DNA from 4 places in the Methylorubrum sp. B1-46 genome. Region 1 is predicted to be linked to each of the others. Evidence: riboswitches for the same ligand, from Rfam matches in the RefSeq annotation. Region 1 holds a riboswitch; each other region holds the start of a gene.
The links. Region 1 has a riboswitch for cobalamin ahead of LPC10_RS00640 (hypothetical protein). Riboswitches for the same ligand answer to the same signal wherever they lie in the genome.
Positions count from the first base shown of each region.

Region 2: another riboswitch for cobalamin. It lies ahead of LPC10_RS01470 (TonB-dependent siderophore receptor); the one in region 1 lies ahead of LPC10_RS00640 (hypothetical protein).
Region 3: another riboswitch for cobalamin. It lies ahead of LPC10_RS07705 (CbtB-domain containing protein); the one in region 1 lies ahead of LPC10_RS00640 (hypothetical protein).
Region 4: another riboswitch for cobalamin. It lies ahead of LPC10_RS05695 (TonB-dependent siderophore receptor); the one in region 1 lies ahead of LPC10_RS00640 (hypothetical protein).

Region 1 covers NZ_CP088247.1:116,942-124,618, forward strand. The annotation lists gene LPC10_RS00630 (ABC transporter substrate-binding protein) at 1-719, opposite strand, end outside; gene LPC10_RS00635 (TonB-dependent receptor) at 720-2,906, opposite strand; gene LPC10_RS00640 (hypothetical protein) at 2,906-3,691, opposite strand; cobalamin riboswitch at 3,791-4,001, opposite strand; partial or broken gene LPC10_RS00645 (TonB-dependent receptor domain-containing protein) at 4,660-5,401, shown strand; gene LPC10_RS00650 (hypothetical protein) at 5,446-5,646, shown strand; gene LPC10_RS00655 (polyprenyl synthetase family protein) at 6,080-7,009, opposite strand; gene shc (squalene--hopene cyclase) at 7,101-7,677, opposite strand, start outside.
Region 2 covers NZ_CP088247.1:294,730-302,406, forward strand. The annotation lists gene LPC10_RS01460 (PAS domain-containing protein) at 1-1,386, shown strand, start outside; gene LPC10_RS01465 (PepSY domain-containing protein) at 1,417-2,880, opposite strand; gene LPC10_RS01470 (TonB-dependent siderophore receptor) at 2,961-5,177, opposite strand; cobalamin riboswitch at 5,300-5,497, opposite strand; gene LPC10_RS01475 (hypothetical protein) at 5,632-6,228, opposite strand; gene LPC10_RS01480 ((2Fe-2S)-binding protein) at 6,365-6,835, shown strand; gene LPC10_RS01485 (molybdopterin cofactor-binding domain-containing protein) at 6,850-7,677, shown strand, end outside.
Region 3 covers NZ_CP088247.1:1,638,963-1,646,639, reverse strand. The annotation lists gene LPC10_RS07725 (IS5 family transposase) at 19-828, shown strand; gene LPC10_RS07720 (methyl-accepting chemotaxis protein) at 1,145-3,298, shown strand; gene cobO (cob(I)yrinic acid a,c-diamide adenosyltransferase) at 3,702-4,304, opposite strand; gene cobU (bifunctional adenosylcobinamide kinase/adenosylcobinamide-phosphate guanylyltransferase) at 4,305-4,838, opposite strand; cobalamin riboswitch at 4,905-5,105, shown strand; gene LPC10_RS07705 (CbtB-domain containing protein) at 5,145-5,324, shown strand; gene LPC10_RS07700 (CbtA family protein) at 5,354-6,130, shown strand; gene LPC10_RS07695 (DUF1636 domain-containing protein) at 6,123-6,515, shown strand; gene cobW (cobalamin biosynthesis protein CobW) at 6,519-7,553, shown strand; gene LPC10_RS07685 (DUF4349 domain-containing protein) at 7,550-7,677, shown strand, end outside.
Region 4 covers NZ_CP088247.1:1,175,260-1,182,936, reverse strand. The annotation lists gene frc (formyl-CoA transferase) at 1-337, opposite strand, end outside; gene LPC10_RS05715 (PAS domain S-box protein) at 453-902, opposite strand; gene LPC10_RS05710 (OsmC family protein) at 1,177-1,620, shown strand; gene LPC10_RS05705 (nuclear transport factor 2 family protein) at 1,650-2,018, shown strand; gene LPC10_RS05700 (DUF2778 domain-containing protein) at 2,137-3,294, opposite strand; cobalamin riboswitch at 3,631-3,839, shown strand; gene LPC10_RS05695 (TonB-dependent siderophore receptor) at 3,945-6,155, shown strand; gene LPC10_RS05690 (DUF1624 domain-containing protein) at 6,155-7,315, shown strand; gene urtA (urea ABC transporter substrate-binding protein) at 7,391-7,677, opposite strand, start outside.

The DNA.
Region 1 (7,677 bases):
TCCCACTCCTGTCCAGCGAGAAGAAGCACATCCGGATCCGCGGCGAGGACCGCCTCGGGCGAGACTTGGGCGATTCCGCGATTGGCGAGCGCCGGACAAGTGCCGGCGCGGACGAGGGCATCACCGGTGTAGGTATCCTGACGCGCAACCAGCAGCAGCCCATTGCCGAGACGTCCGGTCACGAGGATCGTGCGGGGGCAAACCGTGCCTGCGAGCCTGCGGGCTACTGCTGCGAGCCGCGCCTCCAGCCCCGCCGCGACCGCCTCCCCGCGCTCCGCCTCTCCGAGGGCCCGCCCAACGAGGCGAATGTTGCCGAGCACCTCATCGAGGCTGCGGCTCGTCAGCACGATCACCGGCAGGCCGAGCCGCTCCATCGGTGCGAGGAGTTGATGCACCGCCTGCCGGGCCGGCGTGACGAGCACGAGGTCCGGGTTCTGCGCCACAACGGCATCGACCGAGAAGCCGAGGCGACCGCCGACGACGGGTTTGTTTGCGGCTTCGGGCGGGTAGCGGGTGAAGGCGTCGATGCCGACGATGCGGTCCGTGAGACCAAGGACCGCCACCAACTCCGTGTTCGAGGAGAAGATCGTCACGACCCGCCGCGGGGCTGCCGGCAGCTCCACGGCCCGACCGAGGGCATCGGTCAGCCGGATTGGCTCGGCCATAGCCGGACTGGCCGCAGTCAGTCCGGCGAGAGCCCCGATGATCGCCACGCGCATTCAGAAGCGCGCCTGCAGGCCGAGTTGCAGATCCCGACCGGGTGCGGAGGTGCCGCCTCCGCCGTTGTAAAGACGCAGGTCGGCCAGGGTCGGCTGCTGCCCAGCGATGGCGATGAAGAGCGGGTGGTAGTTCACGTCGAACAAGTTGCGCACCTGCGCGAACAGCTTCACTCCCGGCAGCAGGTCCACCTCACCGCGTATGTTGACGAGGACGAAGGGATCCTTGCGCCAGATGTACTCGCGGTAGGGCTCGGCCGCGGGCACGAGCAGGTTCTCCTCCGTGTTGTACCAGACCGGACCGTTGAGCACCCCCTGAACCTGGATCGTCCAGGGATAGGGGATGTCGGTCTGACCGAAGCGAGTGCCGAGGGCGAGCTGGTACTCGTAGACGCGCTCGACCCGGCGCGTGTTGGCGGTGGCGACGCTGACGGCGCCCTCGTCCTTCATGTCGAAGTTGTAGTTGCCGTTGGCGTAAGCCCGCCAGCGCCAGATGCCCGGCTCCCAGCCGAGGGTGCGTATCATGTCCGTCTCGTACTGAACCTCGATGCCGCGGATAACCACGTCGCCCGCGTTGTTCACGTAGTCCGAGGTGTTGCTGTTGGGCCCGCGCGAGCGGGTGATGATGCGGTCCGAGATGATGTTCTGGAACAAAGCCACATCGAGGCGCGAGACCCCGTTCGTCAGGGTGGTGCCGATCTCGATCTGCTCGCTCGTCTCGGGCCGGATGTTCGCATTGCCGAAGACGCGCCCGCCGCCCAGCGTGTTGAAGTCGGCGGCGATCTCAGTGGCGGTCGGCGCCCGGAAGCCCGACGAGGCGCCGACGCGGAAGGCGGCCCAGTCGGTTGCTCGGTAGGTCGCGCCGACGGAGTAGGTCGTGGCCTCGTAGGGGCGCGATCCGGTGATCTGTCCGGCGAGGAACGGCGTCGGATCGAAGCTCGTGGTGCCGTAGGTCTGGCGGATGCCGGCCCGCAGCGTCACCCGGTCGTCGAACAGGCGCTGGGTGTCCTCGACGTAGAGGGCGTGGAACTGGTCGGTCTGGTTGTTGTCCTGCGGCGAGACCTGGGCCAACGGGTTGCCGGGCACGCCCACGCGGAAGCGATCGGAGCGCAGCCGGCTCGTCTCCCAATCCCAGCCGAGAAGCAGATCGTTGCCTGCAAACAGGCTCACGCGTGGCTGGAAGCGGGTGCCGAGGATGTCGAGGTAGCGCGAGTTGAAATCCGCCTGCGTCCCCGGCACAGGGAGCCCGGTTCCGCCGCGCTGGACCGGCGAGGCCCATTTGAAACGGTCCTCGTCGGTGACGCTGTAGAACTGCGCGAACAGGCTCGCGCGCCCGTCATCGGTGCGGCCGGTATAGCTCGCATCGAACGAACCGTTGATCCGGTTGTCTCGGCTGTAGAGGTTGCCACCGGAACCGCGGAAGCCGACCCCGTAAATGCCGTCCGTGCGAAGCGTGGAATCGAGTCGCTGGTTCGGGTCGATCTGGAAGCCGAGCGCGCCGGTGATGCCCATCCGGTTCCACTGAGTATTGGCCATCCGGTCGCCCGAACCGGCATAGTAGTCGTCGCGCTTGGCCCCCGAGAGGCCGAGATAGTAGTCGAACGGACCGACGACCCCACCGGTCTGCGCACGTCCCTGCGCCAGCCCCCAGACGCCGCCGATGCCCTCGACAAGGGGGCCGGGCGCCGTGCGGCCGGTCTTCAGGATGATGTTGATGACGCCGCCGATGTTCTGGCTGCCGTAGATCACCGAGGAGGGCCCGCGCACGATCTCGATCCGCTCGACATCGGCGATGGAAAGCTTGGAGAGGTTCGCCGTACCAGCCCGGCGGCCGTTCATGAGGACGAGGACCTGACTGCGGAAGTCCTTGCCTTGGCCGTCGGTGGCACCGCCGCGGATGTTGATCGAGGTCTGGCCCGGCGTCCATTCCGAGAAGAAGCCGACGGCGTTCTCGGCCAGCAGATCGGTCACCGATTTGGCGGTGGTGTTCTCGATCGTCGTACGGTCGATGACTTGGACGGTGCCGGCGATCTCGGAGCGCGGCTCGGGCCGGCCGGTAGCGGTCACCACGAGCTCATCGAGGCTCACCGCGGCGCTGCCGACGACGGGGGTGCCTTCCTGTGCCATCGCGGAGACTGAGTGCGTGCTGCCGGCAAGGAGGAGCACGAGAGGGAAAATGGCGCGAGGCATCACGAGGCGGTCCTCCACACGAGGAGGGCGGAAGCTCGGGGAACGGAGAGGCGGTGTCCGCCAGGCACGGGCACGGCTTGGGCTGAAAGATGTTCGTAAAGCTCGCGTCGGCGGCCGTCATCGAGGGCCCAACCGAGGCGGTCGGCAAGGTGCCCGGAAGTCCGCTCCAAGTCTCGAACGACGGCGCTGAAGGTCCACTCTGCTCGCGCCGCGATGGATGGCTGATCACATGGCGGCAGGTTGCGTAGAACGACGTCGATGCCCGGCGTCTCGTCTTCACCGTGCCAGGCAGACGGCAGACAGCCGGCAAGGCAAAGCCCTCGTGGGCCACGCTGTGCCGGAACCAGCCAGATGACATTGCTGCGGGCCCAAGCGCGGCACTGACGCAAGAACACGCCCGCATCCGTGAGCGGGGCAGCGATATTGGCGGCCAGCACGGTGTCTGCGGATCCTTTGGGCAGATCGGCTTGTTGCCACCCCACTGGCAGAAGGTGCGGCGGCGGCACGAGCGCCCGCAGGCGCTGCTGCATCCCTATGTTCGGCTCGACGGCGATCCAGGCGGCAAGCGGATCGCGCACGGCTTGGCCGAGCTGCCCACCCCCGGCTCCGACATCAAGCAGGTCACCAATGCGCGGCACTGCCGCTCGAACAAGCGGTGCGACATGCGCGACGTAGTCGGATGTGTCGATGCCGACCGCGTAGAGTTCGAGAGGATCGACGCCGACCTCGCTCGCTTCAGGCGGCGCAACGCTGAAGGGTCGTATGATTGTGCAACTCAGTTCCATCGGTCCTTCCCCGAACCTTGACGGGGGACCGTGGGCGCAAGCCGACGTCGCGGCTGCCGCAACGTGCGTTCATGCGGCCCGTTGGGACACCCCGCCCACGAGACATTTCACGGTCAAGGCAGGTCTCCTGGCTCACAGGTCGCCGCCACCCGTCTGGCCTTCCCGGTGATCTCTCACCAGTGACGCAGATCGACGGATGACTCGCCGCTTACAGTTGCGGGGGCAGCTCCGGTTTGGGCGCAAGCGCCGCACCGGATTCCCTCTTAGCTCGCCATATCGGATGGCGAGAACCTTGATCGCAGCTCATAGACCAAGCGGCGTGAAGGTTGTCAACCGCCAGAAAACTATCTCATGTTGATCTAATTCGCCGAGCCAATTTACTTGATATCGTATGCGGCAGCTCCACTCACGAGCAGATGTGGCCAGCAACACAGAAAAAGCGAAGCTCACCTTCTCAGCGCCAGGCTGGCAGTCTTTGTGCATGGAGGAGCTTCAGGCGGACGGGGCAGCATCGGCACTCTTGAAGAGGGCAATCGCACCCCTGGATACCTCGCACACAGGTGTCGAGCCGGTTTGCACATCGCCGCGGCACGTGTCTCTCGATCGACAGAGCGGGTAGCGCGTTCGGGCCCAGTTCAGATTTATGTAATGTTATAACATTGCGTTCTTGTCAAGCGCCGAATCCGATGCTCAGCGGTCGCTCGCATATGGACAGCGCCGTTGCTGTGGAATGTATGAATCGGGAGCACGAACTCAGCGGTGGATTGCGGTAGCCGGCATCAGCGCCGAGAACACGACGATCAACGGCCGGAACATCACCTACGGCTTCCCGGCTGCAGGCGGCGTCACCACCACGCTGGCCAACATCGACCGCAGCTTCCTGAACGTCGCGCCCGAGCTTTCCCTTCTACCGGCCCGACACCGAGTGGCAGTTCCGGGGGCGGGTCGCCACCGGCTACGCCACACCCTCGGCCTCGAACCTCACCGTCACCTCCGCCGGTGTGCCAGGCAACAACGGACAGCTTCAGACTCAGGAAAACCTCGGTTTCGATGTCGGCGTCGACAGGACGCCGCTACCCGGCGTCCGCTTCAGCGTGACCGGCTTCTACGAGTTCTTCCACAACGAGCTCGTCACGCAGTCGCCCGGCGCCGGCCTCCGAGCATCGCGGTGTCGAGGTTGGGGCGGACTGGGCCTTCGCGCCTGGCTGGCGGGCGACCGCCGCTTATACCTTCGACGACCAGATCTACACGAGGTACGTCGAGCAGCTCAGCGCCGGCAGCCTGACCCGACGCTTCGACCGGGCGGGCAATCACATCCCCGGCGTGCCCGCTCACCAGCTCCTGGCGCGCGTGGGCTACGAGGAGGCCACTGGCCCCCTGGCGGGCCTGGGCGGCTACGTGGAAACGGTGTTCCAGGACGACCTCTTCATCGACAACGCCAACCTGCTGAAGGCGCCCGGCTACGCCATCGTGAACCTGAACGTTCACTACACGAAGGAGCTCGTCGGCTACGCCAAGCGGCTGAACCTGTTCGTCGAGGCGCAGAACGTCTTCGACAGGAGCTACATCGCCTCGGCCCAGAACCTCGCCAACTCGATCAGCGCCGTTTCCGGCCTACAGAACGGAGCGGGCGTCCTGGCCAACACCACCGGTCCGGTGTTCGCGGGTGCTCCGCGCAACTTCGTCGGCGGCATACGGCTGTCCTTCTGATGCCCTCAAGCAGCGCAGCGCCGGTGGCGTGGCAGGGTCTCTTGATGCGTGCCTGGCGTGCGGCCATCGCGGTGGCTGCCCGGTTCGCGCTTACGCGGCAGGCGGTGCTCGGTCGCGCGAGCCTCGTGGCCTCCCGCGACCCCGCGCACGTCCTCTGCCAGCAGGATGCGGGCAGCAGCGAGGGGCCGTTTAAGGCGCCCCCTCGTATGGGCACCCGGATTGCTGCCTCGTCACCCACGCCCTGAGCTTCGCCTCGGTCCCGCCCGTGTCGTCGGTGCCGTTCATCTGGCCTGCTCGTAAGGCCATTGCAGTGACCTGGCGCCCTGAGGTCTTCGCCTGTCCCCGCGGCCCTCCAGTAACTGGAGCCGGCGCACGCGCGCCTCCCGCCGCCGGATCGATCACCGTTCCCTGATCCTTCAGGCCACGGACCTCATGCCATGTACCGAGCCCCCAGGTCGAGTTCTACAGCCTATTTCTACTCGCTCGACCGCACCGGCGCACAGCTTTGCGGCGTGCCCACGTAGCTGCCGCTCGACAGGCGCATCTCAAAAAGAAAATGCAACTGTAATGCTAGGGCTTCCATCGCCTTGCACTTCAGAAGCCAAGGTTCAATACCAGTGTACTGAATCATAGGCGCCCGCGGCAATTCAACTGCGAAAGAGTGTCGAGCTTCCACAGCTACGCCTTGCGCGCAACTGCGAAGCGGGCTGCTTGGCGCAGTACTGCGGCGGCCTCGTTCCACTGCGAAACGGCCTCATCACAGATGGCAACGAGACGGTAACACTCGGCCTGGGCTCTATCGAAATCGAGGCAGTCGGCCAGCGAGGCCCTCTTTAGGCCCCTGTCCTTGCTCGTAGCTTTGCCGACTACCTCCGGAGTGGCCACCCGATCCAGGATATCATCGGCAATCTGGACGGCTTGTCCGAGTGCCCTGCCATAGCGCTGAAGGGCGTCGCGCTCGTGAAAGTCGGCTCCCCCAATCAGCGCACCGGCCTCGACCGAGAAGGCCAGGAGCATACCAGTCTTCATGGTCTGCATCCGTAGGGTCCCGTCTATATCCATGTCGGCTGCACCAAAGCGCCCCTCTGCTGAGAGATCGAGCAGTTGACCGCCGATCATGCCACCGGGTCCGGACGCCCGGGCAAGTCCCAGCACGAGCTCTGCCCGGATCGCCGGGTTGGGTTGCCAGCGTGGGTCGGCAATCACCTCGAACGCAAGGGCTTGAAGTGCGTTACCAGCGAGGATTGCCGTTGCTTCGTCGAACGCCCTATGAACGGCGGGTTTGCCGCGGTGCATGTCATCGTCGTCCAGCGCCGGAAGGTCATCGTGGACGAGGCTGTAACAGTGTGCAAGTTCGACCCCCGCTCCCGTCGCGAGCGCCAGTACTTCAGAGCCGCCGAGCATTCGTGCGGTTTCGATGGTGAGGAATGACCGGAGACGCTTGCCTCGGCCAAATACGGCATAGCGCATCGCTTCCATTAGACGTGGCGCCCTAGCCATCTCGCCGGGATCAGCCTCATCGCAGAGATGCTTAGCCAAGAATGCTTCAACTGCCTGCTTGGTCGCCGCGTGCCTGCAAACAAACTCCATCTCGAAGTTGTCAGCCATTTGGTGGAAACTCTCTTGATAATTTCTTGATACGCAGGGTCATAGGCACCCAACAGCAACTTCTCGGTTTACATTATACAGTCCGCGGAACTCAGAAGCCGAAGCTGACCTCGCGGCTGTTGCCACGTTGCAAATTCTGCAAGCGGGACAGGGCAAGGAGGGGGAAGAACAACCGGTAGCCGTGATACCTGAGGTAGAACACCCGCGGAAAGCCAACCGCGTTGTAGGCCTGCTCCTGCCACTCGCCATCCGCTCCTTGCGTATGCTGAAGGTAAGCCGCCCCGCGCAGCACCGCCGGGTGGTCGGCTTGCCCAACTGCCATCAGTCCGAGCATCGCCCAAGCCGTCTGCGAGGGCAGGCTCTCGGCGTTCTCGACGTAACGGCCGAGGTCATAGCTCCGCTGGTCCTCGCCCCAGCCACCGTCCTTGCGCTGGATCGAGACGAGCCAGTCCACCGCGCGGCTCACCATCGGATCACCGTGTGGCACGCCCGCGGCGTTGAGGGCGCATAACACCGACCAAGTGCCATAGATATAGTTGGTACCCCAACGGCCGTACCAGCTGCCGTTCGCCTCCTGCTCGGCGCGCAGATAAGCCAGCGCGCGCTCGATGACCGGACGGTCCCCCTCGTGTCCGAGCTGGGACAGGAAGGAGATGCAGCGGCCGGTG
Region 2 (7,677 bases), 180 kb from region 1:
ACGGAAATCGTGGGCCGCCACTTCGCGGATTTCATCTGGCTTGACGACGTCGAAGCGACCCATGCCGCTCTCGAGAGCGCCGTACGCACCGGTCCGCTCACCGATTTCGAGAACCGCTACCGCCACAAGGACGGGACCTCGCGCTGGATCTCCTGGCGCACCGCGATCGAAGGCGATCTGGTCTATGCCTACGGGCGCGACGTCACCGCCGAGAAGGCGCAGGGCGAGGCGCTGCGGCAAGCCGAAGAGGCTTTGCGCCAGTCGCAGAAGCTGGAGGCCATCGGCCAGTTGACCGGCGGCGTGGCCCACGACTTCAACAATCTGCTGACGATCATCCGCTCCTCGGTCGACTTTCTGTGCCGCCCCGATTTGCCCGAGGAGCGCAGGAACCGCTACCTCGCCGCGGTCTCGGAGACTGTGGACCGAGCGGCCAAGCTGACCGGTCAGCTCCTTGCTTTCGCGCGGCGGCAGGCCCTGAAGCCCGAGACGATCGATGTCGGCGCCCGCCTGCGCAGCGTGGCCGATCTGATCGATACGGTGACGGGCGCCCGCATTCGGGTCGTCACCGCGCTTCCGGACCGGCCCTGCTTCGTCAAGGTGGACCTCAGCCAGTTCGAGACCGCTCTGGTCAATATGGCGGTCAACGCCCGCGACGCGATGGAGGGCGAAGGCACCCTGACGCTGCGCCTCGATTGCGGACAGTCGCTGCCCACCATCCGGGGCCATGCCGGCGCGCCGGGGCCGTTCGCGGCGGTCTCGCTGCACGATACCGGCGCAGGCATCGCGCCGGAGGTGCTGGCCCATATCTTCGAGCCGTTCTTCACCACGAAGGATGTCGGCAAGGGAACCGGCCTCGGCCTCTCCCAGGTTTTCGGCTTCGCCAAGCAATCGGGCGGTGACGTCGCCGTCGACAGCGCGCCTGGCCGCGGCACCACCTTCACGCTCTACCTGCCCGAGGTCGAGCCCGAGGCGACGGCCGGCGAGGAGCGTGGCAGGCCGGGTTCGATCGAGCCCGGTGGCTTCGGGCAGCAGGTTCTCGTCGTCGAGGACAACATCGAGGTCGGACGCTTCGCCACGCAGATCCTGGAGGATCTCGGCTACGTCACGACCTGGGCGGCGAATGCCGATGCGGCGCTGGCCTGTCTGACCGAGCGGGGGCCTGCGTTCGACGCCGTGTTCTCGGATGTGGTGATGCCCGGCATGAACGGGGTCGCGCTGGCCCACGAGATCAGCAAGCGCTTCCCGGACCTGCCCGTCGTGTTGACCTCGGGCTACAGCCACGTGCTGGCCCAGGAAGGCAGTCACGGTTTCGAGCTTCTGCAGAAGCCGTACTCGGCTGAACAACTCTCGAGAATCCTGCAACGTGTGATGGCACGGCGCACCTGACAGCGCCTCCCCCCTCGCTTTGGGCGGGCTTCAGTGTGCGCCGCTGCGCCGGATGCGGCGCAATCCGAGACGTTTCCAGCCGATCACGACGCCCGACACGGAGATGATCAATCCGGCGGCGGAGAGGAGCCAGAGCACGGCGTCCCAGGCCGGGCGGTTCTGCACCAGCAGGCGGAAGTCGAGACTGTGCGGAGCGTTGAACAGCCAGCGATAGGTCCGCGCGGAACGGTCGGCTCGGTTGAGAACCTCACCCGTCTCCGGGTCGAGATGGAACCACGTCGCGTCCGCATCACTGAACTTCACCCGCAGGACCGGCAGGCGCCGCTGTTGGTGATGGGAATACCAATAGGCATCCTCCTCGGTCAGGAGCACCGCTTCGCGGATCGTGGCATCGGGCAGGAGCCGGCCGGCCGCCTTCACCAATCCGGCGATCGTCGGGGCCGCCCCTGCCGATGTCGAGCCATCCCGGCAGGCCAGGATGGCCCGCGGTTCGCCGCCGAGCCAGCCGAACCGCGCCTCGACGGCGTCGGGGCAGGCTGCGGCGCGGAGGACGGCGAGATCCTGCCCCCAGCGGGCCTCCGTCACGCCGGCATAGCGTTCAATCATGGCTTGGCTCGGCGTCCTCGCGCCGAACCAACGGTTCGGGTTCATCGACAGCCAGCCGCTGGCGACGAAGGTCAGTAGGGTCAGGCCGCCGACAAGACCGCCGACATGGTGCCACGCCGCCCAGCCGCGATAGGGCGAAACCGAGCCTGATGCGTAGCGCTGCCGCAGCCGGACACGCAGCAGCCCGACCCATAAACCGGTCACCGCACCGGCAACGGCGACGCCGGAAACCCAGAGAACGACATCCCGCCACAGAGCGGCCTGCGCCCGCAGGGGTGTCAGGTAGATCCAGTGCGGGATGGCGCCGAACCAGTTCCAGAACCGCTCCCGCCTCGTGGTGTCGAGAGCCACCTCGCCCGTGCGGGCGGAGACGTAGAGGCGGGTATCCTCAGGATCGCCGAGGGCGATGAGATGGAACGGCCGCAACGGGTCGTAGCGCGCCGTCACGGACCACTGATCGCGGTCGATCTCGCCGAGGAGCCGGGGCCGCGTCGCGCGCCGGTCGTGGCGGGCGATGGCGAGCGCCTGCCCAGGATCGATGCCGGTGATCAGGCGCCGTCCGCTTGCCAAGACCGTCGCATGCCCGCCATCCCAACCGACGATGCGGTAGACCGGATCCCCATCGAGCATGGCAAGGCGCAGGTCCCGCGGAAAGCGGGTCTGGCCGGCGGCTTCGAGTGCCTCGCTCGGCGTCACCACCACCCGGTCCCAGGCGAGGCGCGGCAGGCCGCCACGTCGCTCCGCCTCGGTCAAGCTGGGAAAGCCGACATACATCATGACGAGGCCGGACACGAACCACGTCACGAACAGGAGGCAGGTGAGGATGCCGAGCCAGCGATGGGCGAGATAGAGCCAGCGCTTGCCGCGCTTGAGGAGCGCACGCCTCATGATCGATCCACCGGCCGCCGGTCGTTGCGACTGCCGAGCCGGGGCCGCTCCCCTTTTGCGAAACACATCGACACGCGCCCTCAGAAGGCGATGTTATAGGCGACCTCGACCGAGCGAGGCCGACCCAGCAGCCACGCCGCCGAACTCCCCGTCACGGGGTAGACCTTGTCGAGCAGGTTGTAGGCGCGCAGGCTGAAATGCGAGGTCTCGCTCACACGGTAATCCACGCTCGCATTGACGACCTCATAGGCTGGCCGGCGGGCCGTGTTGGCGAAGTCGCTGAAGGTCTCGCCGACGAACTGCACGCCGGCGCGCGCCTCCCATCGCGGCGCGAACGCCCAGCTCAGCCAGAGATTGGCGACGCGCTCGGGCACGTTGACCGGCTGGTTGCCGGCGAAGTTGACGGCGACGCCGGCGACGGCCTGCTGGAAATCGTCGTACTGGGCATGCAGCAGGGCGATGTTGCCCTCCACCCGCCAATTCTCCCATAGGCCGAGCGAGGCGAACGCCTCGACGCCGTGCGAGGATTGGCTGCCGACCTGGACCGACACGGACGGGCGCAGCGGATCCACCGTCAGCAGGTTGTCCTTCTTGATCCGGTAGCCGGCCAAGGTGAACTCGCCGCGGCCTTCCCAGAACGACTGCTTGTAGCCGATCTCGATCTGCTCGCCGGTCGAGAGTTGGAAATCCTTCTGCGCCAGCGTCAGCGTGATGAGAGAGTTCACCGGATCGACGGCGGTGGCGTAGCTTGCGTAGAGCGCGCTGTCGGGCGTCGGGTTGTAGACCGCACCGAAGCGATAGCTCACCGCGCTGAAATCCTTGGTGAAGCCGGCCGAAGGATTGCGCGGATCCTCCCGGCGGACGGTGGGCGCATCGTAGCGCGCGCCGGCGATCAGCGAGAGCTGATCGGATAGGACGAGGCGATTCTCAGCAAACAGCGAGTACTGATTGGAACTCGTGAGATAGCCGAGCGTGGTCGGATCAAGGCTGGTGAAGACGCCCGGGCTGAAGACGAACGGATCGACGCTGCTCTCGCCGCGGTAGGGCGCGTTGTTGGTGTGCTTGAACCGGATGTGGTTGATGTCGAAGCCGGCGACAAATTCGTTGCGTAAGCCGAACAGCTCGCCCTTGAAGGCGGCGTCGAAGCGATTGCCGATCTGCTCCTGATCGTGGAAGATCTCGATCGGGCTGGTTCGGCGGATCAGGCCGGTATTCGGCACGAAGCCATAGGTCTCGACGTTGCGCCAGTGCCGATCCGACACGAGACGGTAGGCCGTGTTGCGGATCGTGATGTCGGCAGTCGGCGTCCACTCGGTCTTGAACTGTGTCCAGTTGTCCTTGAAGACGATGCGGCTGTCGTTGACGTTGTAGTTGTTGAATCGAGTTCGCGGATCGATCCGGCCACCGATCAGCGGCGTCCCGAAGTAGCGCAGGGGCTCCTGGTAGCCGTAATCGTGCGACAGGGTGAAGGCGAGGTCGGGCGTCGCCTGGAAGAGCACGGCCCCCGAGACCGCAAGATTGGCGAAATCGCCGTTCTGGCGCAGCCAGCCATCGGCCTGATTGGCGCTGACGTTGAGGCGGTAGAATACGCTCTCGCCGACTGGACCGCCGCTGTCGAAGGCGAGGCGCTTCACGCCATCCGATCCGAGAGCGGCGCGAGCCGCGTTGATCGGGACGGCCGTCGGCTTCTTGGGCACGACGTTGATGACGCCGCCGATGGCACCGTCCCCGTACAAGACCGAGGCCGGTCCGCGCAGCACCTCGATCCGATCGACGTTCCATGTGTCGAAGGGATAGGTGATCGTTCCGGCGCCGACATAGAGCCGGGTGCCGTCGTAGAGCTGCATCACCGAGTTGACACCGGCAAAGCCGCGGGAGGTGTAGGCGCCCAGACCGTTGCCGGGCGCGCCGATCGTCGTGATGCCGGCCGCGTTCTGGGTGATCGCCTCCTGCACGGTTTCCTGACCGCGCTCGCGGATCTTCTGGCCCGGTATCACCTCGATGCTGGCCGGCGTCTGCAGCGGCGAGAGATCGAGACGGCTGCCGCTGCGGTTCGGCGCGGTGAGATTGAGCCCGGTCGGCGCCGCCGTGTAGGGCGTCCGCGCCAGCAGCCGCGTGCCGGATCCGGCTCCCTGCACGGCAAGCTCCTCCAGAGCGACGGCGTGCGATTCGCTGGCAACATCCGTGCGGTCCTGAGCCGCCAGGGAGGTCGCATGCAGAATGAGGGCGCCGGCCGAGAGCAGCAGGGCGGCCGGCAGGTACTCGGCAGGCGAGTGGGGGCGATCAACGGACGACATGGGACGAGCGGCCTCGGGCAACGGCAGTGGCACGTCACCGCGAACGAGGCCTCGGGCCGCATCTCCCCACGGGAGTGGCGCGCCTTCGACACCCGTCAGGACACCCCGCCCGACGCGTTTCGCGTGTGACCACGACTGACGGCAGGTCTCCTGGCTCGCGGGTCGCTGCCCTCTCACCGTCTTCCCGGGCGAGGCTGCCCAGTGACATGGTGGCGGAAGGCTCGCCGCTTACAGTTGCGGGGGCAGCCGCGGCATCGGACTGACGTCCTCACCGCGTTCCCTTTTGATCCCCGAGGGGAACCGTCGAAGCCTAGCTATTCGGCGCCGGCAGGGAGTGTCAATTCCGATCATGGAACTCGGTGTTCGATCGATGTGGCTAACGGTGCAGCCGTCGCTGGGTCGGGCTTCGCCCGCAACGCCTCGACAGCGGGAGGCTGCGGATCGGTGACGTCGGTCACCGACTGCGGCCGGGCGGCAGGATCATCGCCGTGTCCGGGTCCGTGACGTCACCCTGCTGCTGCGGCTCGACCGTCAGCTTCGCAGCGAGTTCGGGCGTCTTGCCTCCCGCCCGCTCCTGGGTCGCCGCAACCTGCTGTTCGCGGGCCTGTTCCGGCGTCAGCTCGCCGCGCACCACAGCACGGGCGAGATTCAGGCTCAGCACGTTCTCGGCCTCGTCCGCGCCGTAGGCCGTAAGCGTGCCCCGCGTCCGATCCGGAATCACGCTGCCGTTGAAGGTCGCCACTGCGCTGAAGAGGTTGAGCGGCACCTTGTAGGGCAGGCTTTGTTCCACAACGTCGCTGTGCTTGGCCGGGAAGTCGTGCTCGGCCCCGACCTTGTGCACCACGGTTCGGATCCACGGCCCGTTTCGGTGCCAGATCAGCAGGGTCGCCGTCTGCTCCTGCGGCGGGCCGTACTTCTCCGCAATCGCTGCCGCGGCCTTGCGAGCGGGCTCCGGCCAGTCCGCCGCGATCGGTTCGGCGGCGCCGGCGCCGCCGGCTGTGAGGACGAGCGCGACGGCGAGGGCGAAGCGGCAGGAGCCGGACGGGGACATGGAACCTCCCTGATGACGCCGGGCCGGATCGGGATCGCACGCGGCGATGAGAGGGTTGCCGCAAAGGAGTCGCGTTGCCCCGGCCCTGCGCTGGGTATAGGCCCTCTCTATAAGAATGGTTCCAGGGAGACGCCCCATGGCGCAGCCGATGTCGCTGGACGTGAACGGGCGCGCGACGTCCGTGACCGTGGACGACCCCGAAACGCCGCTGCTCTACGTGCTGCGCGACGATCTCGGCTTGCACGGCCCGCGCTTCGGCTGCGGGCTGGGCCAGTGCGGTTCCTGCACGGTGCATATCGACGGGCAGGCCGTGCGCTCCTGCGTCACGCCGGTCTCCGGCCTGAAGCCGGGGGCGAAGATCGTGACGCTCGAAGGCCTCGGCGGGCCCGACAAGCTCCACCCGGTGCAGGCCGCCTTCATTGAGGAGCAGGCGGCGCAGTGTGGCTACTGCATCAACGGCATGATCATGCAGTCGGCCGCCCTTCTTAACAAGACACCGAAGCCCGACGAGGCGGCGATCCGGCAGGCGCTGGCGCAGAACCTCTGCCGATGCGGCACTCATCTGCGGATCGTGCGCGCTGTTCAGCGCGCCGCCGGCACGCTGTGAGGGAGGCTGACGCCATGAACGCGCCCACCCTCTCCCGCCGCAATCTGCTTCTCCAGGGCGGCGCCCTGGTCGTCGGCTTCTCGCTCTCCGGAGGCAGAGCCGTCGCGCAGACGGTCTTCGCGCCGGTGACCACCAACGGCTTCTCGAAGCCGGTCGCGCCGGACCAAGTCGACAGCTTCCTGGCGCTCGGCGCCGACGGCCGCGCCACGATCTTCTCCGGCAAGGTCGATCTCGGCACCGGCATCAGGACCGCGATGGCCCAGATCGCCGCGGAGGAGCTCGACCTGCTCCTCGACCGCGTGACGGTCGTGCAGGGCGACACCGCGCTCACCCCCGACCAGGGCCCGACCTACGGCAGCCTCTCGATCCAGAAGGGCGGCGTCGAGATCCGACAAGCGGCCGCGACCGCCCGCGCCCGGCTCCTTCAGCTTGCCGGCGAACGGCTCGGCCTATCCGCCGACGCGCTGGTGAGCGAGAACGGCACCGTGCGGCCGAAGGCGGGCGGAGCGGGCGTCACCTACGGCGAACTCGTCAAGGACGGACGCCTCGACCTCAAGGTCGATCCCGCTATCAAAACCAAGGACCCGTCGGCCTTCGCCCTCGTGGGCACCTCGGTGGCGCGGATCGACATCCCCGACAAGATCACCGGCCGCTTCACCTACATGCAGGATTATCGCGTGCCCGGCATGGTGCATGCCCGCGTGGTCCGCCCGCCCGCCATCGGCGCGGAACTGCAGGGCGTGGACGAGGCTTCGGTCGCGGGAATTCCCGGCCTGATCCGCGTCGTCCGGCAGGGCAACTTCCTCGCGGTCGTCGCCGAGCGGGAATGGGCGGCGGTGAAG
Region 3 (7,677 bases), 1.5 Mb from region 1:
CGGCTCAGATGATGGGTCATGAGCCAGTCCCGGAAAGCCTACCCGTCCGATGTGTCCGACGACGAATGGGCGTTGGTCGCTCCGTATCTGACGCTGGTGCGCGAGGATGCGGGCCAACGCGCGCATCCGTTGCGGGAAGTGTTCAACGGGTTGCGCTACGTGGTGAAGACAGGCGCGCCGTGGCGCTGGATGCCCCACGACCTGCCGCCGTGGGCGGCGGTCTACCAGCAGGCGCAACGCTGGCTGTCGGCGGGCTGCTTCGAGCAACTGGCGGAGGACCTTCGCGCCGTTCTGCGCTTGGCGGCCGAGCGCAAGGCCGAGCCCTCGGCGGCCATCCTCGACAGCCGCACGCTGCGGGCGACGCCCGAGAGCGGCGAGCGGGCCGGCTACGACGGGGCCAAGCGCAAGCAGGGCTCGAAGCTGCACATGGCGGTGGACACGCTCGGCCATCTTCTGGCTCTGCACGTCACGCCAGCCAACACTGATGACCGTGCTCAGGTCGAGCATCTGGCCAAGGCCGTGCAGGCGGTCACTGACGATCACGTCGAGATCGCCTTCGTCGATCAGGGCTACACCGGCGACAAGGCGGCCACAGCCGCGCGCAAGCACGGCATCGACCTGGAAGTCGTGAAGCTGCCCGAGGCCAAGCGCGGCTTCGTGCTGCTGCCCCGGCGCTGGGTCGTCGAGCGCTCCTTCGCCTGGGCCACCCGCTTCCGCCGGCTCGTCAAAGACTACGAGCGATATGCAAGCACATTGGCAGACCTGCACCTCGTCGCCTTCGTCTGCCTCATGCTCAGGAAGGCTGCTCTACTCGTAGCCGGTTCATAACAGCCTCTAAGACCTAGCCGCTTTCGACCTTAAGCTGCCCTCCCTACGCTATCAGGAGGCCGTACTTCAGGCGTGTGCATCAGGTCCTTGAAGGTCTGGGCTGAGTTGGGACTGGGCTTACGGATAGACTGCGCGCTACGGCTGAGCGTCATTTCGCAGGGCCGGAAAGTCGCAGCCTGATTATGCATTCGGCGCCTAACGTTCAGCAGTGATGTATCTATGCAGGCGATGCGTAATTTTATGCAACTTAAACGAAAGTTAAGAGTCGACTGGGCATTCCAGCGATCTCTTGAGTATGCCGTCGAGACGCAACACCATGATCAACGCATCCCGGCTCGGGATCCGGCTGCCTGCAACGACAATCGGTCTTGCCCTTATCAGCGCTGCGGCCATGGGCGGCTTCAGTTGGTCGTCCGCTAAGTCCGGCCTCATTGAGGCGGCAGGTGCGCGCCTTGAACTGGCAGCTGCGGCCCGGCGCGACGGCATCGAGCTGGTAGCGGACCGCATGCAGGCAGATTTCCTGGCCGCAGCTGGACACCCCCAAATCGTCTCGAACTTCCCTGATCTCATCGAGAACCTTGACCCAGCCAAGCCCGACTTCACCGGGATCGTCGAAGCTTTCCGATCGCCAGCAACCGTCGAGGCGCGGGTTGCACTCGACAGCACACCGACAACAGCAATGTACGGGCGCCGTCACGCCAAGGTGCAGGAGGTAGCCCGCCGAATCGTGGCCGAGCCAGGTTATGCGGACCTGATATTCCTCGATGAGAGTGGCCGCATCGTCTACACGACGACCAAAGGCGAAGACTTTGCCAAGTCGCTCGATGATCCGAACCTCAAGGGAACCGGCCTCGCCCGTCTCGTCGAACGTCTGAAGGGGCAGGATCCGGCAGCAACCACGTTCGAGGATTTCGCGTCATACCCGGTCGGCACGGGTCCCTCGGCCTTTATCGGCCGCGCGATGACCAAGCGCGCCAACGTCGCCATGGGCACGGCCCAGGCCGCGGAGCGGATCGGCTTCGTCGCGCTGCGCGTCACCCCGGCGCTGTTCGATCGGACGCTGACGAAGCGTGCAGGGCTCGGTGAGACCGGGCAGATCTTGGCGACCGGCACAGATGGGCGCCTACGCTCAAACCCGCCGCTCAACCCCAGTGTGAAGGCTGGCGCGCCTATATCGGACCTCGGGTTGGGAGCAGCCCAACTTGTGGGCGGCAGTTTCACCTACCCGGGCGCCGATGGCACTCACATGGCAGCGAGCGCCGCCGTGTCGGTGCTCGGCGCGCCCTGGACGGTCGTGGCCGAGCAGGCGGAGGCCGAGGCAATCGGTGCCGTACAGACCCTGTCGCGGACACTTGCCTTCATCGCACTGGCGGTACTTGTCGGCACGGCTATCCTCGGCCTGCTGTTCGCCCGGTCGATCGTCACACCTCTTGATGCGCTCACCCGGGCTCTAAAGGCGCTCGCGGCCCGGCAGGCGCTGGCAGAGGTTCCTGGCAGCCGGCGCTCCGACGAGATCGGCGACATCGCCCGAGCAGTGGTGACAATCCGAGACATGTCACTGGAAGAAGCGGCCGAGCAACTCAAGACCACGGAGGCCGCGCGTTTGCGTGAGGAGCAGGCTCGCCGCTCCTTGCTGCGCGACCTCGCGGACAGGTTTGAGCGCTCCGTTGGGGGCATCGTCACCAGCGTCGCACAAGCGGTCGCAGACTTGCAGGGCTCGGCTGCCACGATGCAAAACGCGGTTGCCGGAACGGCACAGCGTTCGACCAGTGTGGCTGGCGCAGCGCATCAGACAGCCGACAACGTCAATGCCGTGGCGGCCGCGGCGGAGGAACTCGGCGCGACCGTCGAGGAGATCGGCCGCCAAGTAGAGCAGGCCGCCGGGATGTCGGCTTCTGCCGTGCAGGCAGCCTCGTGCACCGAGGAGACGATGGCGGCTCTTGCCCAGGCGGCGACCCGCATTGGGGACGTCGTCGGTCTCGTCTCGAACATTGCGAGTCAGACCAACCTGCTTGCCCTCAATGCCACGATCGAGGCGGCGCGCGCGGGTGAGGCCGGACGCGGCTTCGCGGTTGTTGCTGCGGAGGTGAAGGAGTTGGCGAGCCAAACGACCCGTGCGACCGACGAGATCGGCCAGCAAGTCGCTGCGATCCAGGCAGCGACCACGGGCGCTGCTAAGGCAATCCAGGATATCGCCCGTCAGATCCAGTCCATGAGCGGCGTGACCACGAACATCGCGACCGCGATTGAGGAGCAGGGTGTAACGACGCAGGAGATCGTGCGAAGCATGGCTCAGGCCTCGGCTGGCACCTCGGAGGTGACCACGAACATCGCCGAGGTCGCGCAGGAGGCGGAGGGCGCCGGGCACGCCGCTCAGGCCGTTGCATCAGCCGCCAATGGCCTGGCAGGGCAATCCAATGCGCTACGCGTCGAAATGGAGCAGTTTCTCGCGAACGTCCGCGCAGCCTAGTTCAGGCAAAGGCTTGGCGCACTACAGAAATCTGCAACGACACATCATGGTTGCAGATCAAATATATTATCCAAAAACTTGGGAATCAATGCGCGAAGAATAGGCAAGCGCTTTTCGCCAAAATGTCCTGGCCAGCTGGAAGGGCTGCTTTCCACTTAGCAGCCCTTCAACGTCGATCTGATACTGTTTCCGCTTGGAGAGTTCGACCTTGCGTTGACCTTCGTCATTCCGGGGCGCCGCAGGCGAACCCGGAATCCACGACTGGCCTCGCAGGCGCCGGGCCTCCCGCATCACGGGTGGATCCCGGCTTCCGCTGCGCGGCCCCGGATGACGGGGGACAGCCCTACCGAAGGGATTAACCGGATTCGGTATGATTGGCTTTGGCCTGGAATCGCGCGCAACCTTAGAACTCGATCCCCTCCTGCGCTTTCACCCCCGCGGAAAAATGGTGCTTCACGCTGCCCATCTCGGTGACGAGGTCGGCGGCTTCGATCAGGGCCGGCTTGGCGTTGCGGCCGGTGACGACGACGTGGAGGTCGGGGCGTCGGGCGGCGAGGTCGGCCAGCACCGCGTTGAGATCGAGGTAATCGTAGCGTAGCGCGATGTTCAACTCGTCGAGGACGAGAAGACGGATCGTCTCGTCCGCCATCAGCGCGCGGGCGGTCTCCCAGGCGTTGCGGCAGGCGGCGATGTCGCGGGCCTTGTCCTGCGTCTCCCAGGTGAAGCCCTCGCCGAGCGCGTGCCATGCGATCTGGTCACCGAAGTTCTTCAGCGCGCGGGCCTCGCCGGTGTCCCAGGCGCCCTTGATGAACTGCACCACGCCGACCCGGTGCCCGCGCCCGAGCATCCGCAGCACGAGGCCGAGCGCGGCCGTCGTCTTGCCCTTGCCGGGGCCGGTATGGACGATGAGCAGGCCCTTCTCGATCTTCTTGGAAGCAACCTCGGCGTCCTGCACCGCCTTGCGCTTGGCCATCTTCTCGCGGTGACGCGCGTCGTCTTCGGTCATCTAAGGAGTCTCGCGTGAGGGTTTGACCGTCAGGGGCAGGCCGGCAACCGTGAGGACGACGCGGTCGGCCTCGCGCGCCAGCCGCTGGTGCAGCCGCCCGGCCGCATCGCGGAAACGGCGGGCGAGCGCGTTGTCCGGCACGATGCCGAGGCCGACCTCGCTGGCCACCAGCACCAGCGGGCCCGGTGCCGCGGCGCAGGTCCGCGCCAGCGCCTCGGTCGCCGCATCGAGATCGGCCTCGGCCAAGAGCAGGTTGGTGAGCCAGAGCGTGAGGCAATCGACCAGCACCGGTCCAGTCGCGGCGGCAATCGCTTCCGGCAGGGCCGTCGGCACGTCGAGGGTGTGCCAGGAATCCGAGCGCCGCGCCCGGTGCTCGCCGATCCGGGCGCGCATCTCGTCGTCCCAGGCTTGCGCCGTGGCGATGTAGAGCCAGGGGGCGGGGCAAGCCTCGATCAGCCGCTCCGCATAGGCGCTCTTGCCCGAGCGCGCGCCGCCGAGCACCAGCGTCATCCGGTCGGGCGCCGCATCCGTCATGGCCGCCGGTTTGCACCGAGCCTGCCCGTTCACGCAATGGCGCTTTGCAAGGCCCGCCGCTCCGCGTTACAAGCGGCGGGTGACGGTGCCCCGGCAACGGGGTGAAAAGGGAATGCGGTGAGAGGTTTTGCCGAAACCTCGATTCCGCGGCTGCCCCCGCAACTGTAAGCGGCGAGTTCCTGCCACGAGCCACCGGGTGATCCGGGAAGGCGGCAGGCGCGAGACCAGCCGCGAGCCAGGAGACCTGCCGTCCGACGATTTTTGTTCTCGAACGCCGCCGGTGGGGCGGCCGGAGCCCGTGACCCGATGACGACTGCGACCCTTCACACCCAGGCCACCGCCCGCTCCGCCGAGGGCGCCCGCGCGCTTCTCGTTGCCGCCTTCCTCGGCCTCGGTCTCGTCTTCGTGGCGGGCTTCGCCCCGGCCTCCGTGCTGCACAACGCGGCGCACGATTTCCGCCACGCGCAGAACTTCCCCTGCCACTGATCCGCGTTCCAGCGGCTCAAAGCGGTTCCATGATTTCCCGATTGCTGTCGGCGGCGCTCGTCGCCGGCTTCCTCGCGTCCGTCGTCGCGACGGGCCTTCAGCTCGCGCTGACCTCCCCGCTGATCCTTCAGGCGGAGACCTACGAGGGCGAGGGCGCGCATGCCGCCCTCGCGCCTTCCCGCGATTCCGCGCCCTTCGCGTCCCTGATCGTCCCGGCCCATGCACCCTCGCAGCATGCCCACGGCGGGGCCGGTCACGACCATGACAAGGCCGACGAGTGGCAGCCCGCGCCCGGCCTGCAGCGGATGGCTTTCACCGGGCTGGCCACGCTGGTCGGCGGTGTCGGCTACGCGCTGCTGCTGGCGGCGGTGATGCTGGCTCTGCGCCGTGAGCCGACGCCGCAGAGCGGGCTCGTCGTCGGCGTGGCGGGCTTCCTCGCGGTGGCGCTCGCCCCCGCCATCGGTTTGCCGCCGGAACTGCCCGGCATGGGCGCGGCGCCGCTCGTGCTGCGCCAGTCGTGGTGGCTGATGACGGTGGTCGCCACAGGGCTCGGCCTCTACCTGATCGCTGTGCGGCGGGTGCCGCTGACGATCCTGGGCGGCCTCGTCCTCATCGTCGCGCCGCACCTTGCCGGGGCGCCGCAATCGGTCGACACCGTCTCCTCGCAGGTGCCGCCGGCCGCGGCCGCACAGTTCGCCGCGCGCTCGCTCGCCATCGGCTTCGTGTTCTGGGCGGTGATCGGACTCACTTATGGCTGGGCCTGGAGGCTGTTCGGCCGCGAGGCGGGCGCCCGCGCCCATGCCTGATCCCGACAGCGCGACCCTGTCCGTCTGCATCACCTGCCGCGCGGCGGGTGACACGTCCGAGCCGCGCGCCGGGGCCAAGCTTCTGGCCGCGCTGCGGGCGGAGGCCGAACGCGAACCGGTGCCGGGCCTGACGATCGAGGGGGCCGAGTGCCTCTCGGTCTGCAAGCGGCCCTGCACGGTGGCCGTCGTCTCACCGAACCGCTGGACCTACGTCTACGGCGATTTCGACGCCCTGGAAGATCCCGAGACCTCGGCCCGCACATTGCTCGCGGGCCTGCGCCGCTACCTCGAGACGCCCGACGGCGTCGTGCCCTGGCGCGAGCGGCCGGAGGCGTTCCGCAAGGGCGTCGTCGCCCGCATCCCGCCGCTGAACCGGACGCGCTGACCCATGAGCCTCGTCGACAAGATCCCCTGCACCATCGTCACCGGCTTCCTCGGCGCCGGCAAGACGACGCTCGTGCGCCACACGGTGGAGAATGCGGGCGGGCGCCGGCTCGCCATCATCGTCAACGAGTTCGGCGATCTCGGCTTCGACGGCTCGTTTCTCGCCGCCTGCGGCATCGAGGGCTGCAACGAGGATTCGGTGGTGGAGCTGCCCAACGGCTGCATCTGCTGCACGGTCGCCGACGACTTCGTGCCGGCGCTGACAAAGCTTCTCGACCGGCCCGAGCCGCCGGAGCACATCCTGATCGAGACCTCCGGCCTCGCGCTGCCCAAGCCCCTGGTCCAGGCCTTCCAGTGGCCGGCGATCCGCTCGCGGGTGACCGTGGACGGCGTGATCGCGGTGGTGGACGGCCCGGCGGTCGCCTCGGGCCTGTTCGCCGAAGACCCGAACGCGCTCGCCAACCAGCGCGCGGCGGACCAATCGGTCGATCACGACAATCCGCTGGAGGAGGTGTTCGAGGACCAGATCCTCTGCGCCGATCTCGTGGTGCTCAACAAATCCGATCTGCTCGACGAGGCGGGCCGCCAAAAGGTCCGCACCGAGATCGAGGCGCACCTGCCGCGCGCCGTCGAGATCGTCGCGACCGAGCACGGCCGCCTCGATCCGCGGGTGCTGCTCGGCATCGCGGCGGCGGCGGAGGACGATCTCGACGCCCGCCCCTCGCATCACGGCGAAGGCGAGGACCACGACCACGACGACTTCGAATCCGTCGCGATCCCGGTCGGCGTCGCCGTCAGCCCGGAAGACCTGTCCGCCCGCGTGGAAAAGGCGGCCGAGACCGAGGGTGTGCTGCGGATCAAGGGCTTTGTCGAGGTGAAAGGCAAGCCGATGCGCCTCGTGGTGCAGGGTGTTGGCCGGCGCGTCGCCTCCCACTACGACCGCCCCTGGAAGGGCTCGGAGCCCCGCGACGGGCGCCTCGTCGTCATCGGCCTCAAAGGGTTCGATCAGGACGCGGTCGCCGCCGCCCTGCGCGGATGAGCCGGGGCGTGGCTGCAGGTCGGCTGCCGCGCGGGTGTCTGTTCGCGGCCGTTGCCGCGCTCACCCTCCTCGCCGGCTGTTCCGATGCCCGGCGCGAAGTGCGCCAGGGCAGGGAGGGGGCCGA
Region 4 (7,677 bases), 1.1 Mb from region 1:
GGATGCGGGCCCAGGTGAAGCCCATGCGATCGAGCGCGCCGGGGCCGAAATTCTCGACCATCACGTCGGACTCTTGGATCAGCTTCTCGAGGACTTCCTTGCCCTGCTGGGTCTTGGTGTCCAGCGTCAGCGAGCGCTTGTTGGAGTTCAGCATCGTGAAGTAGAGCGCGTCCGCGTCCTCGACGTGGCGGAGCTGGGTGCGCGTCACGTCGCCGGAGCCCGGACGCTCGACCTTGATCACGTCGGCTCCGAACCACGCAAGGAGCTGGGTGCAGGCGGGGCCGGCCTGGACGTGCGTGAAATCGATGATTCTGATCCCGTCGAGCGGCTGGGTCATCTTGGTTTTCTCCCTCTTTCGACTTCGTTGTGAGTTGGCGTTGTTGAAAAGTTGGAAAACAATGCTTTAGGCAATATCTCTGAATGACTTAGGTCTGCTGTGTGCTGTGTCCGCTTCAGGCGCAGACCAGTGTGCCCAGAGCGTCCTCCAATTCCGCGACGCGGCGGCGTAAGGCGCGCTCCTCCTGGAAGCGCTCGGTCTCGTCGCGGATGATCGCGGCGATGCCGGTCACCTCGCCCTCCGCGCCGTGCAGCAGCGCGACGGTGAAGGCGATGGAGAGCGCCCGTCCGTCCTTATGCAGGGCCGGAACCTTGAGCAGCGATGTGCCGTAGCGGGTCTCGCCTGTGCGCATCGTCTTGGCGTAGCCGTCCCAGTGGCGCTTGCGGTGGCGCTCTGGGGTGATGAGATCGAGCGTCTCGCCCAGCGCCTCGGCCTCCGAGAAGCCGAAGATCCGCTCGGCAGCCGGATTCCAGGTGACGATCCGTCCGTCTGCGTCCGAGATCACCACCGCATCGCCGATCGCCGCGACCAGCCCGGATGTGTCGAAGGTCTGCGATGGAGCCATCCGTCGCCTCCTTTGTGCCGCCGCTAGCCCAGAGGCCGCACGGCGAGCGGAGAGGAACAATGGCTGTCGAGGATGCCGCGTTCGGTCATGGCAGGCGTTGCCTCCTTGGCTTCCCAGGTCTCCCGAATTCCGGGTGTCCCAGATCGAGGCCGCTCTTTGCGGTGGCTCATCGATTGGCATCTGGTATACCAGATACGAATAGCAGGTCAAGGCGCACCGCGCGGCTCGAACGAGATCGCGGCGGGGCGGTTGATAGGGAGGCAAGGAGGCCGGAATGTCGGGCAAGCACAGCATCAAGATCCGGCAGATCGAGGCCTACGCGTTCCGGATCGAGTTCGGCGAAGCCTTCGTGCCGCTCATGACCGACGAGCCGGAGCCGATCGGCGGCGGCACCGGTCCCTCGCCGGAGCAGGTGCTGATCGCTGCCGTCAGCAATTGCCTGTGCGCGAGCCTCGCCTTCGCGCTCGGCAAGTACCGGCAGGAGGGCGGCGGCGTGAGCGCCGAGGCGATCGGGCGGGTGGCCCGCAACGCGGAAGGTCGCCTGCGCCTCGTCGGGATCGAGGTCGACATCGCCCTTGGCGCATCGGCCGAGTCGATGGACCGGCTCGACCGGGTTCTCGCTCAGTTCGAGCAGTTCTGCACCGTATCCGAGAGCGTCAAGGCCGGGGTTCCGGTGGCGGTCGCGGTGCGGGACGGGCAGGGTAACCGCCTGAAATAGACACGTCTCACGAATAGGGAGGAGCAACGATGAGCGAGAACGAGAGGGACGTGGCGCGCGAGCCCGAGGATCTGGCCCGGCTCTTCCACGAGCGGGCCAATGCCGGCGATGCCGAGGGGCTGGTCGCCCTGTACGAGCCGCAGGCTGTGGTCGCCGCGGGCGACATCGTGGCGAGTGGGCACGACGAGATCCGCCGCTTCTACACGGATCTGCTGGCCCGCAAGTCGGACTTTCCCGAGCCCGAGACGCTGCCGGCGATCCGCAACGGCGACCTCGCGCTCACCTTCGCGCGGCTGCCGAACGGTGCGCTCTCGGTCGAGTCGGCCCGCCGGCAGCCGGACGGCACGTGGCGCTGGGCGATCGACCAGCTCAAGATCAAGCCGGTCACGAAGGGCTGACGTCAGGGGTTTCGAAAGGACGGCTCCTTTTCATAAGTTCCAGGCCAGAGCCCTGGTTGAAGGGAGGCCGGGGTTCCACCCCGGCGCTCAGCCAAAGGAATGATCCCCTTGGGATCCTTCAATCCGCGGAGGCCGAACGGCGCGGCGTGGTGCTGCGCCGGTTGGCGAAGACGCCGGGGGCGGTGCCGGGCACCACGACCATGCGCCGAACCTCGCCGCGCAGGTAGGCCTGGAGGAAGCGGGTGTAGTTCTTGAACACGACGCAGCCGTTCGAGGCGCCGCTCGGGCCCAGCATGTAGGTGTGAGCGAGGATGCCATCGCGGCCGTGGATGGCGGCCGAACCGCCGACCGGGTTGAGGCGGATCGCCCGCACCCCGTGGAACAGGGCCTCGCGCTCCCGCAGGTCGTAGACGCCGGGCGGGGTGGCGCCGCGCATCCGGACGTGGACGTAGTCCGGGTTGTCCTGAGCGACGCCGAGGCCGGAATGGGCCTCCAGCACCTCGCCGTTCGGCAGGGTCACGGTCGCGGCGCTGATGTCGTAGACGGCCACGCCCGGCTCGGAGACCGGACCCGGCACGACCCGCCGCCGTGCGGCCGAATCGACCGCGCCGCTGTCGAGCCCGGCATAGGCCATCGCCTTGTTCGAGGCCGGTGCGGGCGACGAGGAGCCGGGCAGGTCGAACATCTTCTCGAAGAACGAGCGGTCGTCGGTCACCGCGGCGCTGAACACGCTGCGGGTCGGCTCGGTGGAGGCACGCGCCGTCGAGGCCATCCAGTTCGAGGCGGCGCGGGCAGTCTGCATCCGCGGTTCGTAGCGGAACTCCTCAGGGCGCCGCACCGGCAGGGGCACGGTGAGCGCGACGCGGGCCACCGGCGCGGCCGGGCGCGGTGCGGCGGCGGGCGGCACCTCGGCCATCGCAGCCGCGGGGAGGGCGGCCAGGGTCACGGCCGGCTCGGGCGCCGCCGGCGTCCGGACGGCGATTGCCTTCGGGGCCTGTGGGACGAAACCCCGAGTGGCGGTGTCGAGAACCGGCGCGGGGTCGAACATCGAGGCCAGGGCGCTCGGTGCGGCCGGCGCCTTCTCCGCCTGTCCGGCGTCATCGGACACCTGCACGGTCTCCGTCGGCAAGGGCTCCTCGGCATTCTGCGGCTGCAGCAGGCCGGCCAGCGCCAGGCCGCCGAGGGCGGTGAGCGCGAGGGCGGCAAGGGGCTGCCCGCGTCGACGGCGGACGACGGGCCGGGCGGAGCGACTCTGGACGAGCTCGGCGATGTCCATGCGGGCGGTACTCGACAACGCGGATCCCACACGGCCTCCCGCCGTCGTTTCCGGCTTAACTGTGCCAGAATGACGATCGAGATGGCTTTGCCGATTAGGGAATGATCAACCTTAAGCCTTTCCGTATTGAACGGGATCTTGGTTAATCTTGCCTAAACCGTAGCCCTGCCCGCTAAAAAACGCTCGATCACGATTTTTAGGGTCGAGTGGTGTCGCGGGGCATCGATGCACCGGCGTTCCGGTTTGCCGCGCAGGGCAGTGTGCCTCATGGGTCACAAGTTGTGTAATGTTGTTACATCTCATCGGGCGGCCTGTTGACCCTGCATCGCGGCGCAGCGAAGTTGCTGCGGTCAAGGTTCCCCCGGATGCAGGTTCGGGGGCTAAGAGGGAATTCGGTAAGCCCGTCCGGGCGAAGCCGAAGCTGCCCCCGCAACTGTGAGCGGTGAGCCCCGTCAGGAATGGTCATTGGTGCACCGCACCGGGAAGGCTGGGACGGAGGCGCGGACCCGTGAGCCAGGAGACCTGCCTTGGCGTGACGATGTCCCCCGGGCGGGGTGTTCCGGCGGCGTGCCTGAGCGGCGAGCGCGTATCCATGCGCTCGCAGTTCGGCATCCGCTCCGGCTCGCGCCCGCACAGCCAGAGCGCGCCCTGTGAGAGTTCGGACGAGCCTGAATGCCACCGATGTTGCGAGGCCGGTCCGGCGCCCGCACTGGATGCTGGCCGCCCTGCTCTGCGCCGGCCTGCCCGGCCCGCAGGCGCGGGCGCAGGAAGCGGTGACCCTGGAGGAATTGGCGGTCGAGGGGGAGGGGCGTGGCCAGGGCGTCGGGAACGGCGCGCCCGACGGCCGGACGGCGGCGGCCGGCACGGTCGGCCTGATCGGTCCGACACCGGGCTACCGCGCCGACCGCGCGGTGAGCAGCACGAAGACCGACACGCCCCAGCGCGACGTGCCCCAGGTCGTCACCGTGGCGCCGCGTGAGGTCATCACGGATCTGACCGCCACCCGCGTCGACCGTGTCTTCAACTACACGCCGGGCGTGGCGCAGCAGAACAATTTCGGCGGCCTCTCGGTGTTCAGCTACGCCATCCGCGGCGTCACCACCTCCGAGATCTACAAGAACGGCTTTCCCCTGAACCGCGGCACGCCGCCCCCGCCGGATACGCAGAACGTCGAGCGCATCGAGGTTCTGAAGGGCCCCGGCGGCGGCTTGTTCGGGCGCAGCGATCCGGGCGGGCTCGTCAACATCATCACCAAGCAGCCCACCGTCGAGCGCTTCGTCGAGATGGGTGGGCTGTGGGGCTCGTTCGGGCAGTTCCGCGGCACGGTCGATTCCGGCGGCGCGCTGAACGAGGAGGGCACGGTCCTCTACCGCTTCAACCTCGCCGCCGGTGCCCAGGGGAGTTTTCGCGATTTCGTGGACAGCGACCGATTGCTCGTCGCGCCCGTCCTGAGCTGGCAGATCACGCCGGACACCCGGATCACCGTCGAGACCGAGTTCCTGCGCAACCGCATCGTGTTCGATCGCGGCGTCATCGCCCTCAACGGGCGGCTCGGAATCCTGCCGATCTCGCGCTTCCTCGGCGAACCGGGCCAAAGCACCTACCAGACCAACAACACCATGCAGGTGCGGGTCGATCACCGCTTCAACGCCGACTGGCAGATGCGGCTCGCCACCCACTTCAACACCGGTACGCTGGAGGGCGAATCCGCCGAGATCCGCGCCATCGCCGCCGATAACCGCACCGTCTCGCGGGACCGCAACTTCCGCGACTACCGCTGGGACACGGCGATCGGCCAAGCGGAGGTGGTCGGGCGCTTCGACACCGCCGGCATCGGCCACACGATGCTGCTCGGCTTCGAGCGCGAGAGCACCGACAGCCGCGTGCTCTACCTGCGCTCGAACTTCCGCACGAGCCCCTACGCCATCGACATCTACGATCCGCGCTACGGCCAGCCGCTGCCGCCGCTCACCATCCCGCGCAACAACTTGGAGCGGATCACCAACACCGCCCTCTACGCGCAGGACCAGATCGCCTTGAGCCCGGAATGGAAGGCGCTCGTCGGGGTGCGCTTCGACTTCTTCGAGCAGTCGTTCCGTGAGCGCACTGAGCGCTCCCAGGTCGATCAAACCTACTTCGCGGCGACCCCGCGAGCGGGCCTCGTCTACCAGCCGACCCCGGAACTCGCGCTCTTCGCCAATGTCGGCACGAGCTTCCGGCCCAATATCGGGCCCGATGCCGCCGCCGTGGCGCTTTCCGGGCCATTCGCGCCGGAGACCGGCATCGGCTACGAGGTCGGGAGCAAGATCGACCTCTACGGCGGCGCCCTGGCGCTGACCGCCACCGCCTTCCGGGTCGACCGGGAGAACGTGCTGACGCCCGACCCCAACAACACGGCCTTCTCGCTCGCTGCCGGCGGAGTGCGCAGCGAGGGCTTCGAGTTGACGGCCGCCGGCCAGATCACGCCGGAGATCAAGATTCTCGCGGGCTACGTCTATGCCGACGCGGTCGTGACCAAGGACAACGTGCTGCCGGTGGGCTCGCCGCTCATCAACGTGCCGCGGCACTCGGGCAGTCTGCTCGCGGTCCACGAAGTGCAGACCGGTCCGTGGAAGGGGCTCGGCCTCGGCGGCGGCGTGCGCGGCGTCGGCGACCGGCCGGCGGACGCGGTCAACAGCTTCGCGCTGCCGGCCTACATCGCCGTCGATGCCCTGGCCTATTACCGTTACGAGAACTTCCGCTTCGGGCTGAACGTCGAGAACGTGTTCGACACCGAGTATTACGAGAGTTCGCTCAACCGCTTCCGGGTCTATCCCGGCTCGCCGCGCCGCTTCACCGGCACGCTGAGCGTGCGGTTCTGATGGTCTCTCCGTCGGGCGCAACTCCGGTTCCGCGCACTCGCATCGGCGCCATCGATGCCCTGCGTGGGCTCGTGATGCTCCTGATGCTCGTCGATCATGTGCGCGAGTTCTTCTACCTGCACGCCCAGGTGAGCGACCCGGTCAACCTCGCAGCGACACCGCCGGACCTGTTCCTGACGCGGGCCGCCTCACATTTCTGTGCACCGGTCTTCCTGCTGCTGACGGGGCTCGCGGCGAGCCTCTACGGGCAGAAGCACGGCAGCCGGGCGGCGACCTCCGCCTTTCTGATCAAGCGCGGGCTGTTCCTGATCGTCCTCGAAGTGACGCTCGTGAACCTCGCCTGGACCCTCAACCCGCTGCCGCCGATCCTCTACCTGCAGGTGATCTGGGCGATCGGCCTCAGCATGGTGGCGCTTGGCCTCCTGCTCTGGCTGCCGCGGCCGGTTCTGATCGGCGTCGCGCTGGCGATCATGCTCGGCCACAACGCCCTCGACGGCGTCGTGCTCGCGCCCGATCAACCGGGCTACGCGCTGTGGGCCGTGCTGCACCAGCGCGGGATGATCCCGCTGCCCTGGGGCGCGGCACGCACCTCCTATCCGGTCTTGCCCTGGATCGGCGTCATCGCGGCGGGCTACGCGCTCGGGCCACTCTACGCATCCGGTATCGACCCAGCCCGGCGCCGCCGACGCCTCGTCACCCTTGGGCTCGCGAGCCTGACGGCGTTCCTGATCCTGCGCGGCCTCAACGGTTACGGCGACCCGCATCCCTGGCAGGCGGGCAAGGACGGGATCGCGCGCGCGCTGTCCTTCATCAACCTCACCAAGTATCCGCCCTCGGCCGATTTCCTGCTCGCCACCCTCGGCCCCGGCCTGCTGCTGCTCGCGCTGTTCGAGCGCCTGCCGGATCGGCGCCTGCGCTGGCTCGCCGTGTTCGGCGGGGCGCCGCTGTTCTTCTATCTCGCCCATCTCTGGGCCCTGCGTCTCGTCTATGGCGGCCTCACCGCCCTCGACCTCGCCGGCGCCTCCGGCCGGATCGAGGCCGGTGCGCCGTGGCAGATCTGGCCGATCGCGGCGGCCTTCGCGCTCGCCCTCTACCCGGCCTGTCTCTGGATGGTGCGGCTGAAGCGGCGCAGCGCGTGGCCGGGGTTGAGCTACTTGTAAAGGCCGAGATCCGGGGAGCGACCGCGTTGCGCGCATCCCCTCGCCCCGCCTGCGGGGAGAGGGGACAGGTTGAGGTTACTGATACCCCTTCGGGAAGGGGTTCGGCTCGATCAGCTCCGGGCTTTCGTAGACCACGTCGAACTGGCCGTCTGCGCGCGCCCGCGCCACACGGGTCTTCGACCAGAGATGGTGGTTCTCGTGGATCTTCACGAAGCCCTCCGGCGCATCCTTCATCTCGATGCCGGGCGAGGCCTCGATCACCCGGTCGATCTCGAAGCTGCCGGCCTTCTCCACCGCTGCCTTCCACAGGAAGGGACTCAAGTAAGCCGCCTGGGTCGCATCGCCGATCACCGTCTTCTCGC